Regions from separate parts of the Shewanella sp. ULN5 genome, predicted to be linked through region 3. Evidence: predicted binding sites of a transcription regulator. Region 3 holds the regulator's gene; each other region holds the start of a gene.
What was found. The regulator MetJ, encoded in region 3, represses methionine synthesis genes. The targets are predictions, from matches to a motif close to TAGACGTCTAGACGTCTA.
Positions count from the first base shown of each region.

Region 1 (10,029 bases), on a different contig from region 3:
AATCAACACTGGAGCATTGTTTTCCAATGCGTATGCTCTGGCTTGTTGAGTTGCGGCTAAAACAGCCAGCATATCATTGCCGTCAACACGAATGGTGTGCATACCATAACCGACTCCACGACTGGCAATGCCATTACCCGCATATTGCTCTTCAGTAGGCGTTGAAATGGCATAGCCGTTATTACGACAAAAGAAAATCACGGGCGCTTTAAGTACTGCGGCCATGTTCAAACCGGCATGAAAATCGCCTTCAGAGGCTGCGCCTTCACCAAAATAACAAATGGTCACATTGCGCTCACCCTTGAGCTTTTGCCCATAAGCAACACCAGTAGCTTGTGGAATTTGCGTCGCAAGAGGAGATGAAATGGTATGGTAATTTAGTGCTTTGCTACCGTAATGGATCGGCATTTGACGACCTTTACCAAGATCTTTTTCATTACTGAACATCTGGTTCATAAACTGTTCAGTGGTGAAGCCTCGGTAACGTAAAGCCGCATGCTCACGGTATTGCGCTAAAATCACATCACCTTTATCTAACGCGGCAGTACTACCAATAATGGCGGCTTCTTCACCGGTACAGGTCATATAAAAGCTAATACGGCCCTGACGCTGTGCCCCTAACATCCGCTCATCTAATACTCGAGTAAATACGCAAGTGTCATAAATTTTTGCGGCTAGGTCTTGGTCAATAACCGGTAACACAGCATTTTCATATGTTGTGCCGTCTGCCTGTAAAACCCGCAGAATAGGAATGTGCAATGACGCCTTGTCAAGAAAGCTGACACGATGCACTGTTTCGTTGCTCAGTGTTGCGTTGCTCATAATGTGCTCTTGTTCTTGTGAAGTGCTACCTCAAGGGTAGCAGTCTAATTATAATTCGCCGACAAACATTACGTTAACGTAAACTTCCATACAATAGTTTACTGGACCGCGTTATCAAATCTTAATCGACAAGCTTGTATATTTTGCTTTACGCCTTGCTAAACCACCTACTGTACATCTTCATCAGGTGCAGGTACTAAACACAACACAGTGCGCTGACCTATCGGTACCTTAGCATTAGGGAACACAATCGCTTCTAGCTGATGCTCTACCTTAATCTCTTGACCCGCTTCAGTGGCTAATGGTTCACCTTGCTTGAATTGACTGAAATTAGGTGCGTCATTGGCAAAACTAAATGCAAAGTCTTCGGCAGTTTTATTTATAGAACGTGACACTTTATATAAATTCAATTGCGAAGATTGATAAGGTGCAACGGCCAGGACCTCTTCAGTGATCAGGTTTGTGAGCATACGTTTTGTGTCTTCAAAACGGCTCATATCATTTTCACCAAATGGCATGACTTTGCCTAACTCAACCGTGAAGGCATCGGCTTTGAATTGCTCTGATGAATAATAGCTGAATGTGGTAGTCGGTTCATGATGAAATAAAATGGTATCTACGCCACATGCGGCTAAAAACATCATTTGTTCGCCACTATAACTTCTGCCTGGACGATAAGGATAAATTGCAAACTTTTCATGTTTAGACGATCGGATTGCGGTATGTAAATCATAATGAATCCGCTGAGCACCTGCCTGGCCTTGATTGAAAAAATCTGCCACATACAGTTCTAACGCTTTTGCTCTTACTCGTTCAGCATTGACTAAACCTTGTCCATTAGAGTGAGCACCACTGAATAAACGGTTCATGTTTTCTTCAATAAAACGGGTTTTATTTAATATGGCTGGCGGATTACCTATCAGAAACAATACGCGGTGTTGGGTAATCAGGGTTTCGCTGAGTAACGATTTGATTAATTGGTTACAAATTTCGATTGGCGCGGTTTCATTGCCGTGGATCGCACATGAAAGCACAATATCTTTAGGCGCTTTGGCTGCTGTTTTTAATGGCGTGAAAACAATCACTCCAGTATCAAGTATGTCAACTTGAGTATGATTTCCTAAATGAAAGTGATATTGCTGTGGCAGAGAAAGCGGGCTTTCTAAAGTAAAAGCTAAAAAATCTCGGGTTTCCATAAGCGGTGAAGTCAATTTACGCTCCTTGCTGTTGTTATTATTTGGGGTATTTGCTTGTTTTTCCTTAGGTGAATTCTATCACATACGCAAACAAATTAAATTGATCCCCTAAAAAGTCCTTTTGGTAAGATTCAACGCTTGCATATATTGTCAAACTTAATCACAATTACGGCCATCTAGACTTCTATAATGTAAAAGGTGTGTCATGGCGTTAGCAACATTTGGTGCAGGTTGTTTCTGGGGTGTCGAATATTTCTTCCGTGAAATAAATGGCGTGAATAACGCAACATGTGGCTATATGGGCGGAAAAGATAGCGCAACCACTTACAAAGAAGTGAAGTCAGGTACTACTGGCCATGCCGAAGTTGTCCAAGTAGAGTTTGATGAAAACGTTGTCAGCTATGATGATCTTTTGGATGTTTTTTGGAAAAATCACAATCCAACACAGCTAAACATGCAAGGTGGCGATATTGGCACTCAATATCGGAGTACTATTTTCTTCCATGACAAGCAACAAAAAGCTCAGGCTGAAGCATCCAAGCTCGCGTTTGCCAGAAGCGGTCGATGGGGAACACGTCATATTGTCACTGAAATAGTGCCTTTACAAACCTTCCACATCGCTGAAGACTATCATCAGAACTATCTTGAGAAAAATAATCTGCCTTCTTGTCACCTTACTTATTAAATCTGTGGTGGTGTCAGAAATATTTTTCGACTGACACCATTTATTGACACACTAGATTAGCCCAATCGGTTATCAATCTTGCTTGTGCCCTTTACCCGCTTTGGTAAATTCCCTACAATCTTAGCCAATTGCATCATGCATCTAATCGGAGAATTAAAATGAGTGAAGCTCGTCATAGTAACCTATTAATTTTAGGTTCTGGCCCAGCTGGTTATACAGCAGCGGTATATGCTGCACGTGCCAACCTAAAACCTGTAATGATTACGGGTATGCAGCAAGGTGGTCAATTAACCACGACAACCGAAGTAGAAAACTGGCCAGGCGATGCCGAAGACTTAACCGGTCCAGCATTAATGGAACGTATGCAAAAGCATGCAGAGAAATTTGATACTGAAATTCTTTTTGATCACATTAACGAAGTGACCTTAACTGAACGTCCATTTCGTTTAAAGGGTGATAATGGCGAATACACATGTGATGCATTAATTATTGCCACAGGTGCGTCAGCTAAATATTTAGGGTTACCATCAGAAGAAGCTTTCATGGGCCGTGGCGTTTCAGCTTGTGCAACTTGTGACGGTTTTTTCTATCGCAATCAAAAAGTGGCCGTTATTGGTGGCGGTAACACTGCTGTTGAAGAAGCGCTTTACCTAAGCAATATCGCTTCTGAAGTACACCTTATTCACCGTCGTGACTCTTTCCGCTCTGAGAAAATCTTAATCGACCGCCTAATGGATAAAGTTGCCAATGGCAATATTATTCTGCATTTAGACCAAACGCTTGAAGAGGTGGTGGGTAACCAAATGGGCGTGACTGGACTGAAAAAGAAAAGCACCAAAGATGGCTCTATTACTGATTTAGAGGTTGCTGGCGTATTCGTTGCTATTGGTCATAGCCCAAATACAGGTATTTTTGAAGGCCAACTAGAAATGAACCACGGTTACTTAAAAGTAAATAGCGGTTTACAAGGCAATGCGACTCAAACCAGTATTGAAGGTATTTATGCTTGTGGCGATGTAATGGATCAACATTACCGTCAAGCGATTACCTCAGCCGGTACAGGTTGTATGGCTGCGCTGGATGCTGAACGTTATCTTGATGCAAAAAAGTAATTTGAATTACTTTTGTTAATTAAAATGCCAATCAATTGATTGGCATTTTTTTAAAATAACAATCAACACACTCAACACAGAACCCTATTAATTAGCCTGAAAATGTCACTTCAGGCAAAAAAAAAGATATATTAAACAAACCCAATAGCAATATTTGTCTGCTTAAAATCAAACTTTAAGCTGGTAAAACACTACTTGTTGGTTCTCTGGTAAGTCTGGATGTGGTGCTTTTTTCACAAAAGACATTCCCAATTTAGCCATAATGTTAATTGAAGCTACATTTTCTTCATCTGCAATGGCACTTAACGCACTCACTTCAGGATGACTTGCGACAAAATCTGCGATCGCTTTAGCAGCCTCAGTGCCAATACCCTGCCCCCACGCAATCTGCTTAAAACGCCAACCTAATTCAATATCATCAAAATGAGGGGTACTGGTAAAAAAATACATAGGTCTGACTAAGATCCAGCCAAGGTATTGTCCCGCTAATGTTTCTGGGATCTCTTTATCCGCTTTAGCATACACCTTCCATAAGCCATATCCCTTAAGCGGATCATGATAACGTTTTAGACGGGGCATGAAATATTGCTCAATTTGCTCCATGGTGCTTTTATGGCCGCCATTGATGAAACGCATCACAGCTTCATCCTGATCAAGCTCGAACAGTAAAGCTTGTTCATCAAGCGTCATTTGTGTCAGCTGTAGCCGAGTTGTTTCTATGATGCGAGGCTCTGCCATAGCTGCTAATCCTAGTGTTGATGATCTTCTACTTCGTAAGCACAGTATAAATGTAAATACTTTGCATACCTTTGACACACAAGTTTACACATTGAAATAACACCAAAACAACATTTAGATTAATATAAGCTTAAATTACGCCATGGTTGGATGACATCTCATGGCAAAAATAATTGCTAACACAAAGATAAATAAGAGGAAGTGTCGTGGCGACGAGAAAACAAATCATATTACCCATAGTCGTTTTAGGACTAGGCGTTGGTGCATTAGTCGGTATATCGGCATTAAAAAAGCCTCCTGAAGAAAAGCCTGCATTAGATAGCACTCCATTAGTCTCAGTTGAAGTCATTGAATACCAACCGATGACATTCAGTGTATCCTCTTATGGTGTAGTGCAGCCCAAATATAATACCGACCTGGTGTCACAAGTGAATGGTGAAATTACTTATTTATCAGATACCTTTGTTAAAGGTGGTTTTGTGAAGGCTGGTGAAATACTGGCTAAAATTGATGCTAGTGATTACGAGTCAGACCTTCTTGATGCCCAAGCCAGTATTGCTTCTGCCCAAGCATCATTAGTGCAAGAGCGCGCAAATGCTAAAGTGGCAGAAAAAGAATGGGCTGAAATCAGTAACGGTACCCCTACCGCTTTAAGTTTACGTAAGCCACAGTTAGCCCAAGAAATCGCTCGCCTCAAAAGTGCTGAAGCAGGACTTCACCGCGCTGAAAGAAACCTTGAAAGAACCATTATCCGCGCGCCCTACGATTCATTAGTCTCTAGCCGAGAAGTTGGTTTAGGTTCATACGTTAGCAAAGGATCACCTATTGGTGGACTATTAAGTACTGATGTCGCCGAAGTTCGTCTGCCTTTAGCCGATAAAGAAATTCAATATTTAGACTCCAAAGGCTTAAATGCAACTGTTGCCTTAGTGGGTAGCTTTGCCGGGAACAAGCAAGCATGGCAAGGCAAGATTGTTCGCAGTGAAGGTGTGGTTGATAGTAAAAGCCGGATGACCTATTTAGTGGCAGAAGTGATTGACCCATATGGTTTGAAATCAGATCAGCGCGAGCTACGCTTTGGTACTTATGTAACGGCAAACATTAACGGAGCCAACGCTGGCGAAGTTGCCATTGTTCCACGACACCTCATTGTTAATGGCCAAGTGGCCATCATGGATAATGAACAAAAATTACGTTACAAAGACGTCACTATGTTACGCCAAGAAGGCTCAAAAGTTGTGATATCTGAAGGACTTGAAGACGGTATGCAACTTATCACATCCGCACTCGACTATCCTGTCGAAGGTATGAAACTTGCTCTTCCTGCGGATAAGTTACTTCAAAAAGAACCGCAAACCGACAGCGAATCGCAGACAGAACTCGCTATGGGTGATGAGGAGTAAACATGGAAGATACAAATAAGGGATTGATTGCCTGGTTTGCACGTAACTCAGTTGCTGCTAACTTATTAATGATCATCATTTTACTGGGTGGGCTATTAACCGCAAACTCCATTAGAAAACAGTTTTTCCCCGCGGTAGAAATAAACTGGATTGAATTTAGTGCAGTGTATTCAGGTACTGCGCCGCAAGAAGTAGAAGAAGGTATTACGGTTAAAATTGAGCAAGCACTTGAGCGTGTTCAAGGGTTAAAGCGAATTATCACTTACTCTAACCGCAATATGGCTAATGGTTATTTTCAAATTGAAGACGAATATGACCCACAAGTCGTTTTAGAAGAAGTTAAATCAGAAATTGATTCTATTTCAACCTTTCCTGCTGGAATGGAACCACCGAAAGTTGAGCGCATTAAAATTCGTCAAGAAGTCATGTATCTAAGTTTATATGGTGACTTATCACAACGTCAGTTAAAAGACTTAGGTGAGCGTATTCATGATGAAATGATGCAACTTCCAGGGGTTAATATTACCGAATATTACGGCGGTTTAGCTTATGAAATCAGCGTTGAAGTCAGTAAAGATCGCTTACGTGAATTTGGTTTAACCTTTAATGATGTGGCTGAAGCGGTTCGCGGGTATTCCCGCAACATGTCAGCAGGCCAGATAAAAGCAGAAAACGGCTATATCAACCTCAGGGTAGAAAACCAAGCTTATGTCGGTTATGAATTTGAAGATTTACCTTTATTAACCCTTGAGGATGGCACCACAATTCTTGTTGGCGATATTGCCACCGTCACTGATGGCTTTGAAGACGGTATCCAATATTCAAAATTTAATGGTAAAAACTCAGTCACATTCTTTATTGGTGCGGCACGCAACCAAAGTATTACTGATGTGGCTAAAACAATCCGCGATTATGTAGATAAAAAACAAAAAGTATTGCCTCAAGGTGTTCAACTTGAACCTTGGGTTGATATGACCTATTACCTTGAAGGCCGTTTAGATTTAATGCTTGATAGCATGAAATCTGGTGCAGTCTTAGTATTTTTAATGCTTGCGCTGTTTCTTCGGGTGCGCTTAGCTTTCTGGGTAATGATGGGCTTACCAGTGTGTTTTCTTGGTACCCTGCTGTTCATGCCGTTATCGTTCATCGATGTCACCATTAATGTGATCAGTTTATTCGCTTTCATTCTGGTATTGGGTATCGTTGTTGATGATGCCATTGTGATGGGCGAAAGCGCGCATACTGAAAGCCAAGAGCATGGACAAAGCGTAGAAAGCGTTATTAGGGGTGTACAAAAAGTAGCGATGCCAGCAACATTTGGCGTATTAACCACCATTGCGGCTTTCCTACCTATTACCTTAGACGATGGCCCGTCAAGCGCATTTGGTCAAGCCATTGGTTTTGTCGTTATTTTGTGTTTAGTTTTCTCACTTATCGAATCTAAATTGATCCTGCCGGCCCATTTAGCCCACATGAAACGCCCTAAGGTCGTTCAGCCTGGCTCTAAAAATCCGCTCGATTGGTTACGTAATGGGGTTAATTTTGTTCAAGCACGTGTTGATAAAGGCTTGAGTTGGTTTATAGAAAATATATACCGCCCTAGCTTACAACTAGCCGTTAAATACCGCTATACCGTGATAATGCTATTTATAAGCTTCATTTTAATCTGTGCAGGGCTATATGCTGGTGGACTGGTACGATTTATTGGCCAACCAAAAATCCCCCATGATTTTCCACGTGTTAAAATTGAAATGAACGTCGATGCATCAGAAAAGTCAACTCTTGAAGCGGCATTAGCTATCGAAGCGACCTTATATAGCGTTGACAAAGAACTGGTTGAAAAATATGGCCAAGGTATGATCGCTGAAATGCAAGTCGACCTGCGAGGCCGCACCAGCGCAGAAGTAATGACCAAATTAGTTGACCCAGAGCTACGCCCGATGAACACCTTCGAGGTTGCTGAGTTATGGCGTCAAAAGATGCCACAAATTCCTGGGGTTAAATCTTTCACTATTCAAGACAGTTTATTTGGTGGTGGCCTTGAAGACGGTGACATTAGTTTCCGTTTGGAAGGTAAAGATGAAACGCAATTAGTGGCAGCGTCATTAGCTTTGAAAGAGAAGCTAAACTCACTCAAAGGTGTCAGCGATGTTAATGATAGTCGCCAATCCAGTGCTAAGGAAGTGCAGTTCCAACTTAAACCGCTAGCACACAGTTTAGGACTGACTTTAGCTAACATTGCAGGGCAAGTGGGTAATAGTTTTTATGGATTAGAAGCACAGCGTATTATCCGGAACGGCGAAGAAATCAAAGTGATGTTACGCTACCCTGAAGAGCAGCGTAACTCGATTGCCTTAGTGCAAGATGTGTTGATAAAAACAAGCCTGGGTGCTGAACTGCCTTTATCTGAAGTAGCTGAAATATCAGTCGTTCAGGGGGTAAACAGTATTCGCCGCGAAAATGGCAATCGTACCATCAATGTTTGGGCATCCGTTGATGCAGATCAAGCAGAGCCATTTAAGCTTGCTAAAGATATCCGCGACAATTTTATGCCAGAATTGTTGGCTAAATACCCTAGGGTGCGTAGTGAAGTATCTGGCAGTATTCAGGAGCAGTTAGACAGTGCTGACACGCAAATGCGAGATTTTATTATCTCGCTACTTGTGATATACAGCCTGCTGGCGATTCCGTTGAAATCATACCTTCAACCAATAATGATCATGTCGGTGATCCCTTTCGGTGTCATTGGCTCAGTTCTTGGTCATATCTTGTTAGGTATTGATTTAAGCGCATTATCAATGTTCGGTATCATTGCCGCAGCAGGTGTGGTGGTAAACGATAGTCTGGTGATGGTGGATTATGTCAATAAATCACGCTTACAAGGTGTGGCGATAAAAGAAGCTGTGTTAAATGCTGGTTGCCGTCGTTTTCGAGCGATTATGTTGACATCGTTAACGACCTTTATCGGACTTGTACCCATTATGGCCGAAACCAGCATGCAGGCTCAAATGGTTATTCCTATGGCGGTTTCGCTTGCTTTTGGTGTGTTGTTTGCAACCGTAGTCACGTTATGCCTTATCCCCTGTTTGTACATTGCCATTGAGGATAGCAAAACCATGATGCGTAAAATGATTGCGATATACATTCCAGAAAAAACGCATCCTGCAACCTGATATATGGGTTAATCAACGCAAAACTTTCAATACAAATGCCAGCAAATGCTGGCATTTCTTATGTTTGAATCTACATAACCTGAGGTCTGGTTATATAACGTTCACTTTATAGTGCATTAAAGTAAGCTTTAATCGCTTTTAATCGCACCGTTGCCCCTCCAATAATGTCCATAAAACCTAACGCTGGATGAGGTTTTTCTGCCGATATCCACGCAGAACCCGTGGCGCCAATCGGTACGTTATAGCCTTCAGGTTCGATAAACTCAATCACCACAGTACGACCATGAGATCCCATATTATTGCCCACATGTTGCCTAACATGCTGAGTACCACTCATCGGGTTAATCATAGCTTCACCTGTCCCTGATGTAATGCTGTGAACTCTTCCTCTGAAAATTTCACCTGGATAAGCATCGACATAAAACTCAGCAAATTGTCCTTGTTTGATATAACGATATGCTTGATCAGCGATACGCATTTCTAAGAACTTTTTGCTGGTGTCATACAAATGCATATTACCTAGACGCGTACCCTCTGTGACATTCGTAATGGATAACTGTCCATCATATTGGGCGCGAATTTCACGACGCTTGTCTTGCCATTTAGCAGAGTCAATTTGAGCATCATAGGACTGCATTTGTGCGTCATGGGATTGCATTTGTGCATCAAGTGCCAACAACTCAGCTTGCATAGCCGATATTTGCGCTGTGTTAGCATCAATATGCGACATAAGATTATCTTTATCTTGCTGACTTGAAAAATCATTCAACTTAGTCAAACGCGCTAAATTTCGCTTGTCGTTATCAACACTAAAGACTAAAGCATTTATCTTTTCATTACCGGCATTGCGTTGAGCAATAACCGCATTTTTTTGGCCGATTACTGCATCTTTCTGAGCTT
Region 1 covers NZ_JAPJEE010000011.1:66,432-76,460, reverse strand. The annotation lists gene ORI98_RS11920 (thiamine pyrophosphate-dependent dehydrogenase E1 component subunit alpha) at 1-822, opposite strand, end outside; gene astE (succinylglutamate desuccinylase) at 990-2,033, opposite strand; gene msrA (peptide-methionine (S)-S-oxide reductase MsrA) at 2,224-2,703, shown strand; gene trxB (thioredoxin-disulfide reductase) at 2,862-3,815, shown strand; gene ORI98_RS11900 (GNAT family N-acetyltransferase) at 3,984-4,553, opposite strand; gene ORI98_RS11895 (efflux RND transporter periplasmic adaptor subunit) at 4,760-5,956, shown strand; gene ORI98_RS11890 (efflux RND transporter permease subunit) at 5,959-9,129, shown strand; gene ORI98_RS11885 (HlyD family secretion protein) at 9,236-10,029, opposite strand, start outside.
Region 1: a site for MetJ is predicted at 2,188-2,205, ahead of msrA (peptide-methionine (S)-S-oxide reductase MsrA). Genes of this name have one in related genera too.

Region 2 (10,029 bases), on a different contig from region 3:
TTGGTATCCAACTGCGGTGACATCTTTTATTGTGTTAGTCTTAACTATCTGGTCTTTATATGGTTTGTCTGGCGCTAAAGTGATTCCTAAGTTGCCTTTTTTAAGGTTTGGATTACTGATTATCTCTTTTGTTTATTTAATTCGCGGTGTTGCATTTGTTGTGATAATGCCGATGTTTCCCGAAAATAGTCTGACGTTTTGGGCTGTTAGTTCAAGTATTTGTTTCGGTATCGGTGTGTTCTATTTTGTGGGCACTATTCAAAATTGGTCAAGGTTAAAGGCCAATGCAAATGTCTAAATCAAAAATCGAACGCAGAGGCCCCTAATTTTGCTAGTGATGTGTCCACTTTGTTTGCTAGTGGGTTATCTGCTTACATAATGAGTGATATAGAACTGCCTTATGTGTACTTTATTGATTCATTTGATATTGTACAAATATTAACAAGTGCAGGGGTGTTTTGTTTATTTTTCTATCCATTTAGCCAGTTTGTTCGTTGGCTATATTCAGACTCAAAAACAGAGATTAAGTCTAATTTATAACATTCACGCACAGAACCTTCCAGAATGTATCGTTAAGCCCATTTAACGCTAATTAGTGTAAATGCGGTGTTAATGGCTCTAGGTAAGGTAAATTAACCTAAAATATAGTTGGCTTTTTCTGATTTAAAAAGCGACTTATATCAGCAAAGTGTCAATTACACTTTATCTAATCAAGTCGCTAATTCACGCTCAACGCCAAAGTTCTGCGAGTTGTATTAAACCATTCAGCCTAATTTTCTAACGAATAAGGCAGTGCCTGCACTGATAAACTAGATTGTTCATCACCAGCAATACGCAAAGTCGCATCCGCTTCAGTGTCATTGGCTAACACAGCGGTTAGCAGCACTTGATCACCTTGTTGGACAAACTCAATAATATTACCCACTTTACGAAAGCCATCTTCAAGCGCAATCTCAATGGCCGAGTCAATCGTCAACATTTGATTGGTGTTGCCAGCCAAAATATACAAGGCGCGCTTGTTACCACCGCGATACTTCATACGGGCGATAGTTTCTTGCCCCATGTAGCAACCTTTGGTAAAGCTAATGCCATTAATGGCTTGAACATTACACATTTGCGGCACATATTGGCTAGAGTGTGCTGCTGGTATATTAGGGTAACCCGCTTTAATTTCTTGAGCTTGCCAAGCTGTTGCATCAAACACAGGTTGATCTTGGCAAAGTGCCTGCGCTTTATCTGCCGACAACATCACGATATAGCGATTGTTATCTTTTAGTACCACGCCGCCATCAACCTGTGTGAGCTCTGCATCAATGTTGCCAAAGTGCTTTTCAACAAACCTGCTAGCTTCATTACCTGCAATACCGATGAGTTGCCAATTAGCTGATACATCAGCTAATTCAGCTTTGCTGAAAACGGCATATTTCTTTAACTGGGGTAATCCAACCGCTAACGTGTCAGTTGGCATCATCATATAAAGGGCTTCATTGATGCTAAATGTACGAAAGCTAGCAATCATTTTACCCTTAGGATCACAATGGGCACCCCAGCGCCATTGATCAGCATTTAGTGAGACAATTTCTGTGGTAACTTGACCATTAATGAAACTACGAGCTTGCTCTCCGGTCACTTCAATTAATCCTAAGTGATTTAGGTTAGCTAGCATCAGTGAGGGAGTTTCTTGGGTGAGGGCCCAATCGGGTTTAATTATTGAAAGGCTCATACGATTTCCTGTGAAACAGCAACATAATGCCAGCAGTGTAGCCCAAACTCTGATCACTCAAAAGGGGATAGATATAAAAACGGCTACCTAAGTAGCCGTTTTATGAACATTGTGAGCTAAGTTTTCGATTTTAAAACAATACGCGGGTACGAATAGTCCCGTCAATTTGCTTCAGTTCGACTAATGCTTCTTCAGCTTGGTCTGAATCGACTTCCATTACCACATAACCAATCTCTGCTGTCGTTTGCAGGTATTGAGCGGCAATGTTAATGCCTTTTGCTGAGAAAGCTTGGTTAATTTTAATCAACACACCAGGACGGTTGTGGTGAATGTGTAATAAGCGTGAGGCGCCAGCATGTTGTGCTAGTGATACTTCAGGGAAGTTAACGGCAGATACCGTTGAACCATTATCTGAGTATTTAGCCAGTTTCCCTGCCACTTCAATACCAATGTTTTCCTGAGCTTCTGCTGTACTGCCACCAATATGAGGTGTCAGTAACACATTGTCTAAACCACGTAATGGGCTAACAAACTCGTCATCATTTGATTTTGGCTCAACGGGGAATACATCAATAGCTGCGCCAGCAATGTGCTCAGACTTAACCGCTTCAGCAAGGGCTTCAATGTCTACCACTGTGCCGCGTGACGCATTGATGAAGAAACTACCTTGACGCATTTGGCTGAACTCTTTAGCACCGAACATATCTTTAGTTTGTGGAGTTTCAGGTACGTGTAAACTGACCACATCTGCCGTAGCTAAAAGCGTTTCTAAACTGTGTACTTGAGAAGCATTACCAAGCGGTAATTTATCTTCAATATCGAAGAAAATCACTCGCATACCAAGTGTTTCAGCTAAGATACCTAACTGAGTACCTATGTGACCATAACCTATCACACCCAGTGTTTTACCGCGCACTTCGACACTGCCATTGGCACTTTTTAGCCAGCCACCACGGTGACATTGAGCATTACGCTGCGGAATGCCGCGCATTAGCATGATGATTTCACCAATCACTAATTCAGCGACGCTGCGAGTGTTAGAAAACGGCGCGTTAAAAACTGGTACACCGAGTTTTTCGGCAGCGGCTAAATCCACTTGATTTGTGCCAATACAAAAACAGCCAATAGCAACCAGTTTTTCAGCTTGGTTAAGCACTTCAGCAGTTAATTGAGTACGAGAGCGTAACCCTACAAAATGTGCATCTTTGATAGATTCAAGCAATTGGCTCTCATCTAATGAGGCTTTGTGATACTCAATGTTGGTATAGCCTGCTCTTTCTAGTACATCTACCGCACTTTGGTGGACGCCCTCCAACAGCAGGATTTTTATCTTATCCTTGTCAAGCGAATGTTTCGCCATGATATGGGTACCCTCTAATGTGTAATTGCTGATTTTAGTACCTAAAGTACTTATGCTTATGATATCAGTTAGTTTACTATTGATATCAGCTCCCAAGCGACGTCAAATTACCTACTTTTGTTAAAGTAGGTGAGGTCTGTTCTACTTTGGGAAAATATGCGACTTCCAACGCATAGCCAAAGTAGCACTTTTTTTGCACATTGTGGAGGGCTAGATGGCTAAAGTTAATATTCTAATTTTAGAACAATATCGAATAAGAGGAATTTACATTGCATAATAAAATTATATGGATAGTCATTTATGCTGCGGTATTGCTTTGGTCGGTTAGTGATCCTAAAGATATGTTCACTTGGTGGTTAGAAGCGATACCCGCACTTCTTGCTGTGGTACTTTTGTTGGCAACGCGTAATCGTTTTCAATTTACCTCACTGGCTTACTGGTTGATCCTTGCTCACTGTATCGTGTTGTTTGTTGGAGCGAGGTACACTTATGCAGAAGTCCCTTTATTTGATTGGCTTGCACAAGTGATGGGCAGCGAGCGTAATAACTATGATAAAGTCGGTCATTTTGCCCAGGGATTTGTGCCAGTAATCCTTGCAAGAGAAATCATGTTACGTAATGGTGTGTTAAAGGTAGGCGCATGGTGTCAGTTTTTGTCTGTGTGTTTTGTGCTTGCATTCTCTGCTTTTTATGAGCTTATAGAGTGGTGGGTTGCAGCCGCAACCGGTGAAGATGCAGAAGCCTTTTTAGGCACGCAAGGTTATGTATGGGATACTCAATCTGATATGTTTTTAGCATTAATTGGCGGCATTTGTGGATTACTGTTGTTAACTCGTCTGCATAATCGCCAAATGAGTCGTATAAAGTAAACCGTATGAAGGCGGTAAAAATGAATTTTCGTCAGTCAAAATGCTTATTCATACTTTTTACTGATCAAAAACACCTACTCTCTAGTTGCTTTCTACTATGGTTGTTGCTCAATTTACAATGTTTACACCTATTGTCTTCATCTTGGGCAATTGTATCTGGCATTGTTACATTCTTTGGGTATAAAATAAATTTAGGACGATGTTTGAGTGCTAATGCTTTAGCCTATTAAATATTCATGAAGTTGAAACCAACGTATGATAAATAGTGTGCTTGAACGTAATAAAACTTTTCAGGGAGAAGAGTAATGAGCTCAACTACGTATGAGTTGGTGTTTTTACATCAATTGTCTGCCCCATGCCATTTAGCTATTCTTGCTGAGTCTATTGGATTGAAGACCCGCATTGTTAAGCATGCTGGTGAATTAGAATTAGAAAAAAAATCCAATAGCTTTTATCTGGTCGCCCAAAAAGGAGCGGCGCTAGATAATAAAGGCATCCCTTTACTTGTCTCTCGTATTGTTAACCATGTACCGGTCGCTTTGTATCAAGTGGAGCGGGGCTCATTAGACCAAGAGTCGGCTTTGCTTTTAGGTGTGCGTGGACTATTGTATGCCGATCAACGAATGGATTTAATGTTAACGGGTTTACGTAAAATGGTATCAGATGAACTTTGGTACGACAGGCCTTTAATCAGCAAGATGTTTAGACGACTGGTACAAAAGCTCGATAATAACAACGAAATTCCTGAAGATACTGTCGCAATGCTACAAATGCTTACCAATAGAGAAAGAACTATTATTCAATTGGTTTCCAGTGGTGCGCGTAACAAAGAAATTGCCCATCGTTTATGCATCAGTGAACACACAGTTAAAGCGCATATTTCGTCTATTTTCCGTAAAACCCAATCTCGAAATCGGGTCGAATTATTACGTTGGGCACAAACGTATCAAACTCATTTTGAGTTAGTCAATTAATTACGAATTAAACAGGTTAAAAAAGGGAGCAATAGCTCCCTTTTGGTTTATATCGTGAGTGTTATTTAGTTTTGAATAACAGTCGCACTATTGAAGTCACCGACTTGCGTCACACTAATTGTATTGTCTGCACCTGATTGTGAACCAGTTACGATGTTATCGTTGCCCGTTTGAGATACGATAAAGCTATTATTGTCACCTGTAATGGCAAATGCACCATCCATTTCACCGCCAACCCAGTTACCATCACCTGATTGCATGATATCAACGAGATTTTCGTTACCAGCAACAAGTAAATCAACCAAGTTTAAGTCACCAGACTGGGTCACATCTATTTGAGTATTTGATTCACCTATAACTGAAACTAATGCTTCATTGCTATTACCATCTTGTTCAACATCAACTTCATTATCGCTGCCTATGGTTTCAACTAATGCAAAGTTCATATCGCCTTCTTGGTCAATTTCGATATCATTATCATCGCCAAGTGAGAGTGCAAAAATTGTATTATCGTTACCATCTGATAGTAAATTAAAATCGTTGTCATTACCGTAAGTCACAAATCCGGCATAGTTAGCATTGCCTTCTTGGTCAAGATCGACATCATTATCATCGCCCAAGACTTCAAATTCAGCCTGGTTAACATCACCTTCTTGCTCTATATCGATATTGTTATCATTACCTTCAACGACAGCAATCAAAGTGTCGCCAACTGAATTCGATTGGCCTTCTTGGTCAATTTCAACATCATTGTCATCACCAGTAGTAAACTCTAAAACAGCAACGTTTCCATCACCTTCTTGTTCAATACTAATATCATTATCTGAACCTTCAAGTGCGTAAATAAAGCCTGTGTTCAAATTTCCAATTTGTTCAATGTCGACGGTATTGTTGTCACCAGCTATACCGCGAACACCTGCAATATTACTGCTGCCTTCTTGGTATGTCGTAACATCGTTGTTGTTACCAATATTAGGCGTAAAATCCAGGGCGATTAAACCGGCTTGGTTTCCATTACCTAATTGAGTGATGTCACCATCATTATCATTTCCTTGAACTCGGAAAACAGCAAAGTTATCGTCACCCACTTGTGAAACGGTGGCAGTGTTTGCGTCGCCAATCAGTTCAATATTGCTTTCGTTAAGACCACCGCTTTGCTCAACATTCACCATATTGACATTGCCAACAACCTCTACATCACTTTGGTTAAGGAAGCCATCTTGAGTTACGATTGTCGAGTTCTCATTTCCTTCTAATGCAACATTAGAAATATGCCAGTCATCAGTTTGAGTCACTTCGACGTCATTTTCATCACCAGTTGATGTCACGTAAGATTCTAGCCATACACCATTTTGAGAAATGGTCGCGGTTTGATCATTACCAGTTTGGTTGGCGATTGATTGATTTAAAATACCCGTTTGTTCTGATTTTACATCTTGGCCAACACCTGCTTGCATAATTGAGATATTGCTGACTTCACTAGCAAAAGCTGTTGAAGATAAGCCTGCAGTAATGGCTAATGCTAATAACGTTTTAGTTGCTTGCGATTTCATGTGACGCTCCCTGTTTAATATTGCGTTATTGTGATTGCAGCACCATCTGCAATCTGTTCAATTGAAAAATTTGCACTTCCTAGTTGACTTAATTGTGCTTGATTATCATTTCCTGTTTGGATTATCGAAGCATTATTTTGCTCGCCTGCTTGTAACAGCTCTATTTCATTATTCACGCCATATTGCGCAATGTGTGCCTGATTGTTGTCCCCAAGCTGCAATACAGAGGCGTGATTTAACTCTCCATCTTGCAAAATGCTTGCTTGGTTTAACATGCCGAGTTGGATGATATTAATCATGTCTCCACGATTATTATTCTCTAACAAGGTTTGCAATGTGATAGGTAAATCAGCATCAAAAAGAGGATCTTTTTTACCTTCATGTGCATAGGCCGACATTGCAAAGCTGGACAGCAGGAGAGTGATGGATAACGTTTTTTTCATCGAAATCAGCATGAACACTCCTTTGCATTACGTGAAACGTAGCGGCGATGACTCACTAGAACGAGTCAAATGACCCGACCAACTTACGGACTCTGCACACGCATATCAATTAAACGAATGGGTATTTATTTTTAAGAATAATTTAGAGTTTCAAAGATGATTTTTTTAATTTTATTTATCAATTACAGTTACTTAGAGTTTGTTTTGTTGGTGGGTAGCTCTTATGGGTTAGGTCAATTAGGTTAGTAGTTAAGTTGTATTTTTCTAACTCATACTTTCCAAATAACCTTGCATGTGGCAACAATCTTGGTGCAAAAATATTGCCGGATAAATCGTGTACCCTGAGTCTATAGAGACATTTGTTAACGTATTTAGCTTTACCGGTTCTGGAATCAATAAGGACGATAGGAAACCAGTATATGTCGATTAAAATAACACCCGTTGCTTTAGCTATCGCATCAGCAATGGCAATGACATCTGCAGTGCCAGTGATGGCTAAGCAAGCAGTAACTTACCAGCAAGATACGATCTTGGTTGTCTATAAAGACAACGCAACAAAATTTGAGCGTTCAACAGCCCAAAAGTTGGTTGGTGCAACGATTAAAGATGTTAACGCTGATGGTGTAGATGATAAATTCAGTCATTTACTCAACGGAAAATTAGCTCGGTTAAGTTTAAAAAATGGTGCTGACATTCAAAAAGCGATCAAAATGATCAGCAAGCATCCCGCGGTTAAATATGCCGAGCCTAACTATATTGTTCGGGCAATAGGGGTGCCGGATGACCCAAGTTTTGTTGACCTTTGGGGGTTACATAACACAGGTCAAAGCGGTGGTGTATCGGGAGCCGATATTGATGCTGTGGCGGCATGGGATATTTCTACAGGTGACAGTAATGTTGTAGTTGGTGTGATTGATACTGGTGTGGATTATAACCATCCAGATTTACAAGCCAACATGTGGGTCAACCCAGGCGAAATAGCAGGAAACGGCATTGATGATGATGGTAATGGTGTTATCGATGATATTCACGGTTATAACGCAAATGCGAATAATGGTGACCCAATGGACGGTAATGGCCATGGAACACATGTGTCAGGCACTATTGGGGCTAAAGGGAATAATGGGGTCGGTGTAGTTGGTGTCAATTGGGATGTCAGTATTATTGGTTGTCAGTTCTTGGATGAAAATGGCTCAGGTTCAACCGCTGGTGCAATTGCATGTATTGACTACATGACTAACCTAAAACTAAATCATGGTATTGATGTTAAAGCGACTAATAACTCTTGGGGCGGTGGCGGTTTCAGTCAGGCATTAAAAGATGCTATCGAGAGTGCTGGAGATGCAGGTATTTTATTTGTCGCTGCCGCAGGTAACGACGCATATGATAACGACGTCACTCCAAGTTACCCAGCAAGTTATGATTCAGATGCCGTTATGGCCATTGCCAGTACCGATCGTAATGACAATATGTCAAGTTTCTCTCAGTGGGGGCCAACCAGTGTCGATATGGGGGCTCCAGGGTCGGCTATTTTATCTACCGTTCCAGGAGGTGGTTATGATACCTATTCTGGCACATCTATGGCTACGCCGCATGTAACAGGTGCTGCAGCATTAGTGTGGTCGCTTAATCCAGATCTTACTCCAATCGAAATGAAAGAGTTACTTATGGTGTCGGGTGATGCTAATGCCGCTTTAACTGGGCTTACCGTTGCTGGAACTCGATTAAATGTAGCTTCTGCACTAGATGCTGCTAACCCAGCTCCAGGATTTCGTTTCACCGTTTCCCCAGCTTCACAACAAGTTGAAGCAGGCAGTGCCGTTAGCTATGACTTTAACCTAGGCAGCATTGCAGGATGGGATGCAACAGTAGCATTAACTGTTGATGTTACTCCTAGCTTAAATGGTGTGAGTTTATCAAGTAATAGTGTTGGTGCAGGTGATGATTTTAGTGTTGATGTTAGCACTGACTCAAATGCAGCATGGGGTGATTATGTTATCACTGTCACAGGTGATGATGGTGCCTCTGTTAAAACTAAATCTGTAGCTTTAGCCGTTTATCCACAAGGGTTAACTGACTTCCCATATAGAAATGACAATGCGGTCGCGATTCCGGATAATGATTCTGCTGGTATTTCGAGCACGATTAATGTACCAGATGATATCGCTGTATTTGGTTTAACAGCAAGTGTTGACATTTCTCATACTTGGATCGGTGATTTAGTGGTCACTTTAACTTCACCAACGGGTACTGAATCAGTTTTACATAACCGCGAAGGTGGCAGTGCAGATGATATTGTTAAATCTTGGGATTTAAGTGCTTTCAATGGTGAAATGGCCATGGGTGATTGGACATTATCCGTGTCTGACAATGTTGGGGCTGATGTCGGGACATTAAACAACTGGGGATTAACAATATCAGGACTAGGCGATGCAGCTCCTGCGGCACCTATAGCTGGTTTTGATTATGTTGTTGATGGCTTGAATGTTACATTCACAGATACAAGTTCAGATGCTAATGATGATATTACCACTTACGCTTGGGACTTTGGTGATGGCTCAACTTCTGCGGATGTCAGTCCAACTTATACTTATTCTGCAGCAGGTGTTTACTCAGTTAGCTTAACAGTAACGGATGCAGAAGGTAATGAAAATGCCATTAGTACTGATGTCGAAGTGTTTGAGCATGTTATTGAAGCGGACGTGATTCGAACTATGGTGTCAAGACGTGGCAGTGCGTTAGTTGATCTAACCTGGAATGGTGCATTAGGTGAAAGTGTGGATATTTATCGTGATGGTGAGATGATTGCCACTACAGATAATGATGGACGCTACCGTGATCGCTTTAGTGTATCAGCAAGTTCAGTCACTTATAAAATCTGTCAAACATCTAGTACTTTGTGCTCAGATCCATTAGTAGCGCAGTTTTAATTCATTGATTTAATATCAGTGTTTTTCAAAGGGAGCTAAGTGCTCCCTTTTTGCTTTTCTATATCTAACGCATGTTACTAAGTTCATTTTGCAAATTAATGATGTTGATCAACCAGTATAGATTTCACCGTGATCATCGCTCGGGTCCTAGATATATGTAATCAACCTTATTATTAA
Region 2 covers NZ_JAPJEE010000012.1:117,903-127,931, forward strand. The annotation lists gene ORI98_RS12725 (hypothetical protein) at 1-298, shown strand, start outside; gene ygfZ (tRNA-modifying protein YgfZ) at 770-1,723, opposite strand; gene serA (phosphoglycerate dehydrogenase) at 1,854-3,083, opposite strand; gene ORI98_RS12740 (DUF2238 domain-containing protein) at 3,353-3,952, shown strand; gene ORI98_RS12745 (response regulator transcription factor) at 4,258-4,926, shown strand; gene ORI98_RS12750 (curlin) at 4,992-6,479, opposite strand; gene ORI98_RS12755 (curlin) at 6,494-6,922, opposite strand; gene ORI98_RS12760 (S8 family serine peptidase) at 7,342-9,852, shown strand.
Region 2: a site for MetJ is predicted at 3,287-3,304, ahead of serA (phosphoglycerate dehydrogenase). Genes of this name have one in related genera too.

Region 3 (10,029 bases):
ATAGCTCTGCATCCAGCTCATCAATTCGTGCTAAAAAGTCTGCTAAGGTCAACTCAGCTAAGGCATCAGGCACTAATGAGTTCAAGGCAATATCCTCTAACTCGATGGCAAGCCCTATTTCACGAGCCAAAATAAGCAGTTTTCGTTGCATATCTCGGCCGGATAAATCATCGCGAGGATCGGGTTCAGTAATCCCTAAGCCTTTTGCTTCCAACACCAATTCAGAAAATGACTTTTTACCGTCATAATTTTCAAACAACCAACATAAGGTTCCAGAGAAAATACCACCAACCGCTTCAATGGTATCCCCACTATTTCGTAGGTCGTTCAACGCATGTTGGATAGGTAAGCCTGCGCCACAACTGGCATTGTAACGCCAAAATAAACGTCGATTACACAGCTGCTGCTTTAGCTCGCGATAAAAAGGTAATGGCCCAGAGCCCGCTAATTTGTTAGCGCTAACCACATGAATACCACGGGCGAATAACTCAGGATATTGCAAGGTTAAAGTGGCACTGGCGCTGATATCTAAAGCCACCACTTCATCACAAGACAGCTGCTCTAACTCGGCAAATAGTGAATCATATGTCCACTCACTAGCATGCTGTTCATACTGTTGTTTCCAGTTATCTAAATCGACACTCTGATCAGCAATGAATGCTTTTTGCGAACTGACTAAGCCGACCAACTCCACTGTAGCTTCTAAATCTTGATTCAAACCAAGACGGGCACGTTTGAATAAATCTATCCAGGCTTCACCAATATTGCCGACACCTAGCAATAATACGCCAATGCGCATTCTTGGGCCGGCACAACGGCGATGTACCTTTTGTGTCAGTAAACTTACCTGACCTTGAGGTACCAGAGTCACTAAACTTAGGCCATCTTGATAAACAGGCTTTGCATCACGACTTAATAAACGGGCAAAACTTTTGCGGTACAGCTCGGCATCGGCACTAACTAAAGCAACTAAACCCAAATCAGTTTGCACTTGTAACTCTTCAATACCTAATTCTAAGGTTTGTCTTGATAACAACGCCTGAACTTGCTTTTGACTTTCAAGGGTAAACGCCAATTCATATTTATGCTGCGCCAGAGACCAATAAGCTAACGGCGATAAGCCAGCTTGACCTAACAACGCCAACAAGGGTTCCACATCTGCTGTCGCTTTAAAGCTAAATAGCACCACCTCATTCAAACTGGTCACCACAGGCGCGCTGGCCGAAGAACTTTGCGGCGCAATTAAAGTAAAATCAGTGTGCGAGGCATAACTAGAGCGTACCGCTAAACTCACTTCGGTATTAAATAAAGGCTGTAATGTCCGCGAGTGCAACACAGGCGAACCTAACTTAGCAAGCCGATCTGCTTCTGCCAATGACATGCTTTTTAATAACTTGGCATCGTTAATTTTGTTCGGATCTGCGTTAAAAACCCCTTCAACGTCAGTCCAAATAGTGACCCGGCCAATATCTGCCAAGCTGGCTATCAAGCTCGCGCTGAAATCTGAACCATTACGCCCTAATAATAACGTTTCACCTTGGCTATTTGCGCAAATAAATCCGGTGATCACTAGCCGTTCATTAGGATGTGCCGCAAGCAAAGCCTGTACTTTGGCGCGAGATTCATCAACTCGAATAATCGGCACTGCGCCTTCATCGGCGACAAGAATAGAGCAGGCATCAACATGCGATGATGCCACTCCCGATTCACGCAATAATGCCGCCATTAATCGTGCTGACCAACGCTCACCAAAACTCACCACATGACTGATTTGATATTCGTTGCGCTCTTCTAATGATAATAAGCTAATTAATTGTGATTTATCTGTCGACAAACGCTCACGTAAATCGCGAGCCTGTTCATTCGACAGTAACTGCTCAATCAAGGTTTGCTGGTAGCTAATCAGCACTTGCAATTCTTCTTGCCATAACTGGCCGGTATCTCGCAAATTCAACAGCTTATACAAAAAGTTGGTACTTTTGCCTGCGGCTGAAACAACAATTAAATCATCGCTATGACCATGGGTAAGTAAAATGTGGGCTACTCGACGATAACAATCTGCATCTGCAAGACTTGAACCACCAAATTTATGTAAATGACCACGCGCCATGTATTACTCCTTAAACGCCAACTACAGCGCTGCTACGGCAGCTAATGCGGCTTCAATGTCAGCCGCTAAATCTTCACCATCTTCAATACCAACAGATAGTCTCAATAATGTATCTTTAACGCCAGCCTCAAAGCGAGCCTGTGCATCCATTGCTCTATGGGTCATTGTGGCAGGAACGGCGACTAAACTTTCCACTCCGCCTAAACTTTCAGCAACACTGAATAGCGTTAGGGCATCGAGAAATGCCACTACTGCGGCTTCTCCGCCCTTAAGCTCAAAACTTAACATGGCACCAAAACCCTGCTGTTGCTTGGCTGCAATGTCGTGACCTGGATGATCTTTTAATCCCGGATAATACACTTTTTCAACCACATTGCTTTGCGTTAGCACATCAACAATGCGCTTGGCATTGGCTTGATGTTCACGAATACGCACTGCTAAAGTACGAATGCCGCGTAACGTTAAGTAACTGTCGAATGCTGACCCTGTTAACCCCAAGGTATTTGACCACCAATGCAGTAACTCACCGATTTCTGGGTCTTTAGCAACCACAGCACCGCCCACCACATCACTGTGACCATTAATATATTTGGTCGTAGAATGGATAACGATATCAGCCCCTAAATTTAAAGGCTGCTGTAAAATAGGTGATAAAAAGGTGTTATCCACGGTAACCAAGGCGCCAACTTCTTTTGCTGCTGTGGCAATGGCTGCAATATCGACCACACGCAATAATGGATTCGACGGCGTTTCTAACCAGACCATTTTAGGTTTTTTGGCAATGGCTTCAGCTAACGCTGCTGCGTTAGTTTGATCAACAACAGCCAATTTAAACTGCCCTTTCTTGGCCAAATTAGTAAATAATCGGTAACTACCACCGTAGCAATCATGTGGCACAACCAATAAATCATCTGGCCCGAGTAAATTGGTCACTAGGGTAATTGCAGCCATGCCGGTACAAGTTATCACGCCGGTAGCCCCTTGCTCTAACTTGGCTAAGGCTTCACCTAGAATGCAACGTGTTGGATTGCCTGAACGACTGTAATCAAACTCACGCGGATTTTTATGGCCATCAAAAGAATAATTGGTCGATAAATAAATTGGAGGGACAACTGCGCCATATTGTGTGTCACTTTCAATACCCTGACGAACTGCGACAGTGGCATTGCTATGTTGTTTACAAGACTTGGTCATGATTAATTCCTAACATTACGAACACACAAAGAGATGTCTAGATGGCTAAATTTACCTAACTGAAGCGCTCAGGTCAACAGAAATAGACGTTTAGACGTCTAAACATAAAGAAATCTATTTGCAATGTGCACTAAAACACAGCAATAATTTGACTAGAAACTTTAAGGGTTTAAAATCTGCACCGAATTTAAAGTAAAGGGTGAGTTAATGACTGAGTGGAATGGCGACTATATTAGCCCATATGCCGAGCACGGCAAGAAGAATGAACAAGTAAAAAAAATCACAGTATCAATTCCGTTAAAAGTATTGAAAGTACTGACAGATGAGCGTACTCGCCGTCAGGTAAATAATTTACGTCACGCGACAAATAGTGAATTACTGTGTGAAGCTTTTTTACATGCTTATACGGGCCAACCTTTGCCTGATGATCATGACTTATCAAAAGATGAGCCAGACAGTATCCCACGTGAAGCGAAAGCATTGATGGACCAAATGGGTATTGAATGGGAAGACTTAGAGTAATTAATCACTTTTAAGTCATTTCACACCCGCTATTCATTCCATCAAGATGAATATCCTGCTTTGTCAGGGTAGTTATCTTGGTGGAATTTTGTTTTAGACACTATCAAATTCTTGATAACCATCAACAGAAAATGTTTGTGTTAAAAATGCGCGTAAAATAAGAGCCATAGCAATGCCATTTATCGACCCCACCACCTTAATACTTGCCTCACTGATTATCTTTTGCGGCGCGTTAACCCAAAGCTTAATCGGTTTTGGTTTAGCCGTAGTCGCCAGTCCTTTACTGTATATTGTCGACCCACAACTAGTGCCAGTGCCAGTGATTGTAATGGGGTTTGCGATTTCACTGATGACCTTATTCAGAGAACGTAGCCACCTAGAATTTAATGGGCTGCAATATGCGTTACTAGGAAGAATTCCAGGCGGTTTTTTAGGCGCAAGCTTATTATTGCTTGCCCCTCAACCCATATTAGGTCTTGCTATTGCTGGCATTGTATTTACCGCAGTGTTACTGAGTATTTTTAAATTATCCGCACCAGTGAATCGGATAACCTTATTTATTGCGGGTATTGTTTCAGGTATTTTTGGCAATATTGCCGCTATAGGTGGGCCGCCAATGGCCATTTTATTAGCTGGAAAAGACGCTAGCCAATTTAGGGCAGCACTATCAGCCTTTTTTATCTTTAGCTCTATGATTGCTTTAGCAATTTTAGCCATTGTAGGCTTAGTTGAAGTGAAGCACATTTGGCTTTCTTTAATGCTACTACCATCAGTATTAGCAGGATATATGATTGCCGGACGCATTGTCGGTAAAGTAGATAAGGACAAAACCCGTAAAGCCACCCTAATATTGTGCACCCTAAGCGCACTAATATTAACGGTAAAGTCTTTGAATCAAATATAACCCCCATCACACTGGCTTACCTTAGCTGATCCCATCCGCTGCCAGCAGCCAAAAATTCTGCTTTTATATACTGTCCCTTATAATGATGTGCTGAAATTGAAAATTAAATTGCACTTAAATCGTCATTTGGACGTACGTAAACATAAAGCTGATGACGACTTTACCCACCAATAAACATAGTCAAAATGTGCAAGTTTGATTATTCATTGCTAAAATTTATCAACATTTAACATTTTATGAAGATAAATCAGCAATATAAATTGCATTGTATTTTTAATGTTAACAATGATAGTTTGATTCTTAACTATAAAAAATAAATCTAGAATTTCATCTAAAATCGGATGTGAAGGTGGTTAAACAATGTTTCAAAACTTCAGTTTATTGACACAAAACAAATTATCATCTGAGCTGCTTTTATCTTCGGTATTTATCAATATCCTTTCTCTAGCACTTCCCTTTACCATGTTGCAAATTTATGACCGCATATTGCCCAATGAAGCCTATGGTACTGCGGTAGTTTTAGTGGTCGGTGTTGGTATAGCAATTTTACTTGAACTGCTGCTGCGTTATGCTCGTAGTTGGTTATTGGCAAGTTCTGCCGCCAATTACGAATTAACCACGATTTCTAAGCTGGTCGACAGCCTAATGAAAGCCGATTATCACCATATGGAATCTTTGGGCTCTGGCGCAATAGCGCAAGGATTAAAAGGCGTCGGAGAAATGCGCGAGGTGTATTCGGGTCAAGCGGCTGTTGCTATGATGGACTTGCCATTTGTGATGATATTTTTAGGTTTAGTGGCTTACATTGGCGGCCCTTTGGTTTTTATCCCCATTTTAGTATGGTTAATTGCTGGGGTAAGAGTGTGGCAAATTGGCCAAAAGCTCTCAAATACAACTAGTAAATTAAATATCAGTGAGAATGAGCGTACTCAGTTACTTATGTTGGTGCTGTCTGGCTTAACAACCGCAAAATCGATGGCGCTAGAGTCACGTGTAACTTATGCCTATAAAAAAGTTAACCATCAACGTTTAGCTCAACAAAACGAGATTGATTGGCTATCTTCTAAACTTCAAGAGGTGATTCAAGGAGCTGCGCAGCTCACCACTTTGGCGCTAGTCCTTATAGGATGTTTAGAAGTGCTTAATGGTAATCTCACCACAGGTGGACTTGCCGCTTGCTCAATTTTAGCAGGTCGCGCCGTTGCACCACTTAGCGCGATTGGGAGTTTAAGGGCTAAAATAATTAATGCTCAACATGCAATGTTAGAGGTCAATGCATTGATTGACGCACCTCAAGAGTCATTTAATGCAAGCCAGATGTACCAGCAAAAACTGCCTATAGGCCCAATTCGCTTTGAGCATGTCAGCGCAAAACAGACTGGAGCAAAACTCAGCGATATCAATATTGAAATCCCTTCCGGCAGTATAGTTAACGTGACCTCAAACCCACTGACTCATGCCAGCTTAATGCTCAGTAGTATTGGCGCGTTTCATCAAGTTAATCAGGGCCAAATTACCATAGCTGGTATTGCGCTAAACGATCATGTTGGTTTTGAGTTTCGACAATCCATTAGTTATGTTCCCCCCTGGGCAACATTATTATCGGGTTCTATTTTGGAAAACATGACCCTATTTCGCCATGAACGAGAAGCCTATGCGATGGAATTAGCCGATAAGTTAGGTTTGTCAGCAACCATCGCCCAGCTACCGGCCGGGTACCAAACATTAGTAGCCAACAATAATAGTCAAATGCTTAACAAAGGAGCCATCAAACTGATCTCCTTAGTCAGAGCGTTATCCCAATCACCTTCTATTTTATTACTTGATGAACCCATGGTGTCACTGGATGCTGACTCACAGAACCGTTTGCTAGCACTTTTACTGCAATATCGAGGTGAAATGACAATTATTATCGCTTCCTATTTTGATGAAATTGCACAATTGAGTGATTTTTGTATTGATATATCTCAACATGGGCACGCAACCCTAGTGAACAAACCGGGGGCAAACTAATGACAACACCAGAACAAACCTTGTGTCCCAAATCACTGTTAATCAGACTATTTATTCAATTAGGATTGAATGGACAAGCAAAAAACATCGAAAAAAGTGATATAAAAAATCAGATTACCTATTTAGAAACTTATATATTACTTAAAAAGCACCATGTAGGTTTAATGGTGCAAGCCATAGATAAACATCAGCTGATTAATACAATCCATCCATTTTTGCTGCTGCCAGAACAGGGAGAACCAATAATTGCACGACGTAGCAATCATCAATTTCAATATTTAGATGTTCAGAATCAATGGCAAATGCTGCCTGCTTTGCCTCATGATGGCCGTGTTTTTATCATTGAAAGCTTGCCATCTGTCAGTAATAAAGTCAGTGCATTTGCGGCACATTTAAAAAAACAAACCAAATGGTATCAGCCTGTATTTTGGTTAAGCTTACTTTCTAGCTTAACAGGATTGGCAATTCCGCTATTTACTATGGCCGTTTATGACAGGGTTATTGGTGGGCAGACCCCCGAGATTTTACCCACTATAGCCCTAGGAGCCTTGATGGCTTTGATTATTCTAGTATCTAGCCGGCTTATAAGAGCCAATATTGTCGCGACTAGCAGTAACCGATTTGCTCGTGACTTGTCAGGTATGACGTTTAATCGATTATTGAGTATGCCATTAATGGTCCTTTCTCGGGTTGGTCTATCCAGTCATTTAGCCAGAATACGTAACGCAGAGAAGGTTCGCAGTGTAATTGCAGGACCAGGCGGTGCTGGATTAATTGATCTTCCTTTTACAATAATTGCTTTTGTTGCGATTCTTCTCTTGGCGGGCTCGTTAGTGCTAGTCCCTATTGGAATGCTGATTTTGTTTTATTTAATCATGAAAGCGATGAATAAATTTACTCAGGCAGCGACACCGACCATCAGCAATGAATACCAGAATAGTCTAAATGAACTTGCAAAAAACCTGTTACAACTTAAAGCTTCAGGCGAAACCGATGGCTGGCATACCCAGTTTTTAAGGCGAGCAAACGAAAACTGTCGACAAAACTTTTTGTATGCCAAACGCAATGGACTAAATGCAGCAGTAGCCCATGCGATGGGGCTTTTCACTGCTTTGATTACCGTGTTCACCGGTATCTTCTTAGTGCTTAATCAAAGTATTTCTTCCGGTGCGCTTATAGCCTGCACCATGTTAATTTGGCGTATTACGGGTCCTGCGCAATTAGCTTTTGCATCCAAACAAAAACTGGACATGATAAAAAGCACGGTACAACAATTTGACCGTTTTATGGAGGTCACCACCGAATTTAATGAACTCAGATTAGATTCGCCAAATTTAGAAAAAGCACCGTCATTGTCACTCAAACATCTCACCTTACGCTATAGTGCAGAGACTGAGCCGGCACTTTCAGGGATTACATTTGATATAGAATCGGGCGAAACGGTTGCCATTATTGGCCCCAACGGATGTGGAAAAACCACCTTATTATTATCCGCTATTGGCGTTATTGATGCTCAAGCGGGCTACGTGACTATTAATAATAAAAACCTCAAGCAATTTGACCCTGAAATATTCCGTCAATGGGCAGCATTTAGTCCCACAAACAGTGAGTTTTTACCCGGTTCATTGGCGTACAATTTACGCCTAGCCAAACCTGATGCTAGTGATGAACAACTTAAACAGGCATTAATTGATGCGGGTGGAGAAGCCTTATTATCAGCGTTAGATAATGATCTAAATGCCAATTTATTTAGCCGCGGCACCAGTATGTTCTCGGCGGTAGAGGGGGGTTATATCAGTCTTGCGCGTGCACTACTTAAACAGTCGCCGCTATTAGTAATGGACGAACCTATCGCCAACCGTAACCCTCACGCTAAAACAGCCTTCATCAACACGCTGACCAAATTGAAAGGGAGCACCACCATTTTGTTCACAACCCATGATCAGGAATTGATCCAATATGCAGATAAAGTGGTCATTTTAGATAAAGGAAGTGTGGTTTATGCTGGTCCCATTCCAAGTAATAACCCAGAAATCAGTAAAGATTCAGCTTCAACATTGGAGACACAATAATGAATGATCGCCAACTTACTCATCGTTCTTGGCCTGAACACGAGTTTACTGAAGCCGTTGAAGCCCCTGCTGAAAAACGCATCATTAAGCGGATCACCTTTTTTATCACGGGTGCCATTTTTGTCATGTTAATTTGGTCAATTTTTACCAATATTGAAGAAATTGCCAAAGCCAAAGGACAAGTTGTCCCGCTAGGGCATAGGCAGGTTATACAAAGTCAAAGCGGCGGCACGTTAGCCAGTATTATAGTGGCTGAGGGTGATGTGGTAAAAAAAGGCGATGTGATAGCCAACTTTATCGCAATTGATAGCCAAGCCGCTGCCGAAGAGCTTGTCAGTAAACAGGCAAACCTTGAGCTCAGAATTGAGCGTTATAATGCATTTATGGATGAAAGAGAACCTAACTTTGATCAATATAGCCAAACTCATCCCGAATTAGCTCAACAACACGTTAAAACATTACAAAGAATGAATGATGAAAAACAGGCTATTATCTCATTATCCTTGTCTGAAATTGCTAAATCAGAAGCTGAATTAGAGGGGCTAAAGCAAGAAATGCCGCCATTAAAAGATCAAATTCTATCCGCAGAAAAAACCCTCAATATGATGCGTTCAGTAAAAGAGGAGCAAGCGGTGTCAAAACTCACCATGCTAGAGTCACAACAAAAGCTTGATTCGTATTTGCGCGAGCTGAAAAGCATGGAAGGTAAAGAACAAGTTCTGGCTCGAAATGTGGAAAATTTACAAAGTCAGTTAAATCAAAAACAAGCAACCTTACTAAAAGAAGTCGGTGAAAAACGTACTGATACACAAGCTGAATTACTCGGCGTCATAGCTCGCCTTAAATCAACGGACTCGCAAGTGCAGCAAACAACCGTCACCTCGCCTGTCGATGGCATCATTCAATCAATACCTAATACCTCATCTGGTAGCGTGATCCAGCCTGGTGGCACTGTTGCAGTGATTGTTCCCACCACGCCGACTGCATTACTTGAAGCAAAACTGTCTCCTCGGGATATAGGGTTTGTTACTGTTGGACAAAAAGCCCGAATTAAAATCGACGCCTTTGATTACAGTCGATATGGTGCAATTGATGGCATTGTAAAACGCATCTCACCCAGTACAGATGCTGATGAGAAAGGTGGCGTGTTCTACAAAGTACAAATTGCCATTGAAAAACCCTACTTTGGTAATACTCCTGGAAAACTTGATTTA
Region 3 covers NZ_JAPJEE010000010.1:59,586-69,614, forward strand. The annotation lists gene ORI98_RS11220 (bifunctional aspartate kinase/homoserine dehydrogenase II) at 1-2,110, opposite strand, end outside; gene metB (cystathionine gamma-synthase) at 2,132-3,304, opposite strand; gene metJ (met regulon transcriptional regulator MetJ) at 3,512-3,826, shown strand; gene ORI98_RS11235 (sulfite exporter TauE/SafE family protein) at 3,999-4,730, shown strand; gene ORI98_RS11240 (ABC transporter transmembrane domain-containing protein) at 5,091-6,743, shown strand; gene ORI98_RS11245 (peptidase domain-containing ABC transporter) at 6,743-8,815, shown strand; gene ORI98_RS11250 (HlyD family type I secretion periplasmic adaptor subunit) at 8,815-10,029, shown strand, end outside.